DNA from 2 places in the Solibacillus sp. R5-41 genome. Region 2 is predicted to be linked to the other one. Evidence: riboswitches for the same ligand, from Rfam matches in the RefSeq annotation. Region 2 holds a riboswitch; the other holds the start of a gene.

Region 1 (3,429 bases), 1.1 Mb from region 2:
AATCGGTTTTCCTTTTAAGCTTGGATTATGTGCTTGTTCAACCGACGCATAAAAACTATTCATATCCACATGAAAAATAACTCTTCCTGCCACTATTACCACCGCCTCTGCTTCTATTTTAATATGAAAAATGTTCAGAATCAAAAAAATCCGAACCTCAGAAATTGAAGTTCGGACCATTTATTATTTTCTTTTCACTCGGTAAATCACAAATAGCATAATAAACCAAAGTGGCGTGAGCATTAACGCTGTTCGAGTCGCTTCTGAAACCGCCATAATTACTAGTAAAAATGCGAAGAAAGCTAAAACTAAATAGTTAATAAACGGTGTTAATGGTGCTTTAAAAATAGAAGTTGCATGTAATTCCGGGTGACGCTTTTTGTAAATAATATGCGAAATTAAAATGATACTCCATACCCAAATAAAACAAATCGCACTAATCGTCGTAACAATTTCAAAGGCATCCTCTGGCATGAAATAGCTTAATAATGCCCCAATTGACACGACAATTGCAGAAAAAACTAAGCCATTTTGTGGCACGCTTCTTTTATTTAATTTCCCGAATTTTTTTGAAGCTTGGCCATTTGAACCTAGGCTAAACAACATGCGGCTCGTTGAAAATAAACCACTATTTCCGGCAGATGCTGCTGATGTCAATACAACAAAATTAATAATACCTGCTGCCGCTGGGATGCCGACTAAAGCAAAGACCTGTACAAATGGAGAGCTTTCCGCACTTAATGTATCCCACGGATTAATTGTTAAAATAACGAATAACGCACCTACGTAAAATAATAAAATACGTAGTGGAATTTTATTAATCGCGGAAGGAATATTTTTTTGTGGATTCGCTGTTTCCGCTGCTGATACGCCGACTAATTCCATTCCGACAAAGGCAAAGACTACCATTTGGAAAGCCATTAAGAAGCCAAATGCGCCATTCGGGAATAATCCGCCATGCTCCCAAAGATTTGATACGGCCACTTGTCCTGTATTTGTTTCAAATCCAATAATTAATAAAACAATTCCGATTGCAATTAATGCAATAATCGTAAAAATTTTAACGAGCGCAAACCAAAACTCTAACTCACCGAAAAGTTTTACGGTTAATAAATTTAATCCAAGCAATATGACTAAACATGCAATTGCTGGTACCCATTGCGGGATGTCAAACCAATACTGCGTGTACATACCAACCGCGATGATGTCGGCCATTGCTGTCATTATCCAGCAAAACCAATACGTCCATCCTGTCACATAGCCCGCCCAATCACCTATATATTCTGTCGCAAATTCAGTAAATGATTGATAGCCACCTTTTGATAGTAGTAATTCTCCTAATGCACGCATGACGAAAAATAGTGCTATACCGACAATTAAATACGCCAAAATAATAGATGGTCCTGCTAATGCAATCGCTTTACCCGAGCCTAAAAATAACCCTGTCCCAATCGTTCCACCAATTGCGATTAATTGAACATGTCGATTTTTTAGTTCGCGTTTTAATTGTTGTTGTGCCAAGATGATTCCCTCCGATGACATTATTTTGTTCCATCTTTTCAGTACGGATTGAAATAATAGCGATGTGGCTCGCGGTGAATCAATTTTTCTGAAAATAAAAAGAGACTGATCCTAAATGGAATCAGTCCCTTAAACGTAAGAATAACAACGTTATTTTATACACTAAAAATAACAACGTTTTATATTACCCTTCTGTCCTTTTGCCTGAGATTATGAACCCTTCGGCGTCGCAATGATGCGCTCTCTCCAGAAACTGCTCCCGTCTGTAGTTTTATCCACAACGATCTACGCAATGATACTTTATGCATTTGTATGCCTATTAGTTGTCTAAATTTTTAGACATCTAATAGTTCGCGTCCAACTCTATTATTGTACTACAACATATCTTATCAACTAATTTGTTATAAAACAATGACTAATTTTCATTAACAACTTTTTTCACCTGCATCAATTAGCATATTCCTTACGTTTCTATTCGATTCTATTCGTAAGATAGAGAATTTTCGAATAAAAAATTACACCCTAAATCTTATTAAGTAGTGGAATAATAGATTAAGTAACCCTAGTATATTCAAATTCTTTTAAAATAGAGCTTGAAAACCATTTTATATGATATTACCTTTTCTAGGAAGGGAGGAATAAAAAATGAAAATAACTTTTGAAGAATTACCTGAATCAAGGATTGCTTATTTTCGAAACGTTGGAGAGTACGGTGAAAAGCAAAATAAAGAATTAATGGAGTCATTTAAAAGGTGGGTACAGTTGAATGGGTTATTTTATAATTCTACAATTTTAGGTATACCACAAGATAACCCAGAAATTACTCCTAAAGAGGAATGTCGTTATGATGTTAGCGTTGTAATAGATAAAGACTTTAAAGTGGCAGAGCCAGCTCAGGTTGGTACGTTTTCTGGGGGAAAATATGCTGTTTTCTTGCTTGACCATACAAAAGAGGCAGTCAGTGAATTTTGGGGCACTATTTTTTCTGAAATAGAAAAAAATAATCTATCAATAAGAGAGCAGCAACCCATTATTGAAAGGTATACTTCACAAATGATAGATAATAATTTGTGTGAAATATTAGTTCCTATACAGTAATGAAATTGGAGAAGGGCTATTTATAAGCCCTTTTCCTCTACTGAATTCGAATGACTATTACGAGTAATGGACCATTCTACCAATCCCATTCCATTACCTGCACTTATTTTTGTGAGAATCCGTCCAAATTATTATAGATAATCTATAGTGTAAAATATTAATATCACCCCAACTATACACATAATCCAGGATAATGCAGAACTTGAACTTCTTGATATTTTATTACGAAGGTTAACTAAGATAGGGTTTATCAACTTTCCAAATAATTTATATCCCAAAAATATAAGCAGAGCTGGTAGAACCATAATAATATTGTATGCTGCTATAATTGGAAGCCACTGATAATAAGGTATATCTATTGTCGTTAATAAGCCAATAGCGGCAAAATACGGTAATGCTGTGCCTGCCTCAATGATAAAAGTCGTAACACCAATAATAATAATCGAGAATATGCTCTGAGTTTTAGGCTTTGGGATATTACTTTTATTATTTGCAGGGATAAAAAAGCTAGCAATAAATAAAATCAACCCTAATACAAAAATTCCCCAGCTAAATATTTTATTTTGAAAAATGTTTGAAAATGCTTCCATAATTAAATTTAGGCCTAACATCATGATGATACCTAACGAAAAATATAGTAGCACGACCGTAAATAGATATGCTGATAATCTTGAAGTCAAATTTTTATTGTCAGTTAAAACCAGGAATAAAGTAACACCAATAATTGTAGGGCTTAATGTATCTAAAAGAGCTAAGCCACCCAAATATATTAATATATCTGTTCCCATCTTTCCCTCCACACAATTATGT
Region 2 (3,429 bases):
AAAAATGAAAGAAGAAGTCAATTGGGAATTATTTATTTATGACCTTAATCAGTACAATGAGCGCTCGTTAACAGGCAAACTGAATTCAAGTACGAGCTTACAATTAGAACTTATTGATGAGGTGGATCGCTATTTTATTTTTGACCGTTCTGGATTGCATATTCGTAAACGATCCAATAAAGGCGGGAATGAAATCCTTTTACCCTATGTGGATGTATGGGATTTAACGATTGAAGGTAATGAATTATTAGTGAAAGTTGTGATGCGAGATGGGACGAAGAGGGAAAGGCGCTTGGTTTTACCGCTTGCTAAAGAATGAACGGGGAATTATTTTTCCATTTGCAATTGTTTTACTATTTATTGTGACAGGGGCTGCATTACTATATACAAATGCCTATTTTGCACAATTAAAAACATATAACTCATTGGAATCTATTTACGTTCGTGCTACGATAAATATACTAAGTACTTTTAACGATTAATTGAAGTAGCACGTTTATCCTCGTTCAGCTTAAAACTCCCACTTTAATAGGTGGAGAGATGAATGCAGAGTTCGTTTTTTCTGTTAAACCAGTACTGAACGAAGATAAAGACCCCGGTGAATAGCACTATTTAATTGAGGGTGTTAGACAAAGTTTGTCGCAATTACGCGACAGTGGCTAACTGACCTGTATCATACAGACCTCGATAACACCGAGACGTAATTGATAGAAGAAGGTGATTTGCATGCGAAAAATATATTTAGTGGGCTTTATGGGATGCGGGAAAAGTGCTATCGGTAGGCGCTTAAGTTTTTTTCTTAAAATGCCTTATTATGATATGGATCATGAAATTGTAAGGCAACAAGGAATGACAATACCTGAACTATTTGAAAAATACGGAGAGGCACGTTTTCGAGAAATTGAAACCGAATTTTTACGTTCTTTCCGAGATGAAGCCTGCATAATCGCGACAGGTGGTGGTGTTGCGATTCGTGAAGAAAACCGCAAAATTATGAGAAGGACAGGCTTAGTATTTTTCTTAGATGCACTATTTGACGATATTTACACACGTATTCGAAACGATAAAAACCGTCCAATTGTCCAAACTTCCACGGAGAAAGAACTGAAGGACCTGTATTTGTACAGAAGGAAATTTTATCGAGAAGCTGGCCATATTCAAGTATTGACAGCCAATCGTTCGTTAAGACAAATTGTCGAGTATATTGCATTCCAAGTGAATCGTCTAAAAGCGAATAATTAATTTAAAATATCGAATAAAGTTCGTTTTTTATCTGTTATTAAAAAAAGATTGCGTTCACATTACATTCAATGTTAGGATATTGCTAAAGGTTGTCTTGGGAAACAAGTCAATTTTATAGCAACGCGGATGAAGATACGGGGAGAGAACGTGAAGTCACGTCGCCGAAGGAGCAAATAGAAGATCTATGAATCTCTCAGGCAAAAAGACTCGTATTGGACGCAACTCTGGAGAGTGCTGTGATGTTATATTACAGCCACCAAAGGGGAAAGCCTAAAATGTGAATGGAATTTCAATTTTAGGTGTAACTTTCAGGTGCAAGGACAGGGAATCTCATTAAATGGGATTCGTCTGTCTATTTTTTTGCTTTTTAGTAAATTTGGGCGTCTTTATTCCTATTTAATTGGCATGAAAAAGGGTTGACCTTGCTTAAATTATTCAACTTGTTTCAGCAGAAGTCTGCCACTTCTATAAGTGGCGGATGAATACAAAGCATAACCTTAATTCAGTTGGGTTTAAACCCAGGCTGAATCAAGTTGAAGCCCCCGGCGGATGTCACAGATTTTTAGAGGAGTTTTTCGAGCGGGCTTGAAAAAAATCTGGACGCAATTACGCCTAGGCGTAATTGATCTAGAAAAGCAACTACATAAATTAAAGGAGGACTTTACATGACAAATGAATTAAAACGAACACCGCTATTTGATGAATATGCAAAATACGGTGGGAAAACAATTGATTTTGGTGGTTGGGATTTACCGGTACAATTCTCTTCAATTAAAGAAGAGCACGATGCAGTTCGTAACCGTGCTGGCTTATTTGATGTTTCACACATGGGTGAAATTTTCGTGGAAGGTCCAGATGCGCTTCCTTACTTACAAAAATTATTATCAAATGACATTTCAAAAATTGCGATTGGTGGCGCACAATATAGTGCATTATGCTATGAAAATGGCGGCGTAGTAGACGATTTATTAACTTATCGTTTAGATGAAACACGTTATTTACTATGTGTAAATGCTTCGAATATTGATAAAGACTTTGCTTGGATGAAGGAACATGTAGAAGGCGATGTGACAATTACAAATGCCTCTGATGACTTTGCACAAATTGCCCTACAAGGACCACTATCAGAAGAAGTATTACAAACGTTAACGGATACAGACTTAACAACAATTAAGTATTTCAAATTCCAAGATAACGTGAATGTATCAGGCCATAATGTATTAGTTTCACGCAGTGGTTATACAGGCGAGGACGGTTTTGAAATTTACGGAACACCGGTTGCGATTGTTGATTTATGGGATAAAATTTTACATGCGGGTAAAGAGCAAGGTGTCATTGCAGCTGGGTTAGGTGCACGTGATACGTTACGCTTTGAAGCATGCTTACCATTATACGGGCAAGAACTTTCACAAGACATTTCGCCATTAGAAGCTGGAATTGGCTTTGCGGTAAAACTTCAAAAAGAGCCGAAATTCATTGGACAAGAAGCATTAATCGCACAAAAAGAAGACGGCTTACCACGTAAATCTGTTGGCGTTGAAATGATTGATAAAGGAATTCCACGTCACGGCTATAAAGTATTTAAAGATGGTCAAGAAATTGGTGAGGTTACAACAGGTACTCAATCACCAATGACAAAACGCAATATTGGAATGGCTTTAATTGACGCAACATTTGCAGAAATAGGAATGGAAGTAGAAATCGAAATTCGCAATAAACTAGCGAAAGCTGTTATTGTCGAAAAACCATTCTATAAACGCAGTAAATAAAATTCGAAAAGAGGGTTACGTATGAAACATCGTTATTTACCAATGACGGAACAAGACAAGCAAGAAATGTTAGAGCGTATTGGAGTTTCTAGTGTGGATGAGCTATTTGCTGACATTCCTGAACAAGTACGCTTCCAAGGTTTATACAATATTAAAGAAGCGAAATCAGAAGCGGCATTAACGAAAGAATTAGCGCAACTTGCAGCGAAAAATAAAGATACAGCATCGAATGTATCGTTTTTAGGCGCGGGTGTTTACAATCACTACAAACCAGTTATCGTAGACCATGTTATTTCACGTTCTGAGTTTTATACAGCATATACACCATACCAGCCTGAAATTTCTCAAGGGGAATTACAAGCAATCTTTGAATTCCAAACGATGATTGCAGAGTTAACGGGCATGGATTTAGCGAACT

The links. A riboswitch is a leader RNA that binds a small molecule or an ion and turns the genes downstream of it on or off. The one in region 2 is predicted to bind glycine.
Region 1: linked by a shared signal. The riboswitch ahead of CSE16_RS07855 (amino acid permease) and the one ahead of gcvT (glycine cleavage system aminomethyltransferase GcvT) in region 2 are both predicted to bind glycine.

The regions. Positions count from the first base shown of each region.
Region 1 is NZ_CP024123.1:1,676,255-1,679,683, reverse strand. It holds gene CSE16_RS07860 (DNA polymerase IV) at 1-93, opposite strand, end outside; gene CSE16_RS07855 (amino acid permease) at 184-1,521, opposite strand; glycine riboswitch at 1,704-1,781, opposite strand; gene CSE16_RS07850 (AraC family transcriptional regulator) at 2,167-2,619, shown strand; gene CSE16_RS07845 (GAP family protein) at 2,751-3,407, opposite strand.
Region 2 is NZ_CP024123.1:2,808,401-2,811,829, reverse strand. It holds gene CSE16_RS13875 (ComGF family competence protein) at 1-319, shown strand, start outside; gene CSE16_RS13865 (shikimate kinase) at 727-1,242, shown strand; glycine riboswitch at 1,369-1,461, shown strand; gene gcvT (glycine cleavage system aminomethyltransferase GcvT) at 1,908-3,011, shown strand; gene gcvPA (aminomethyl-transferring glycine dehydrogenase subunit GcvPA) at 3,033-3,429, shown strand, end outside.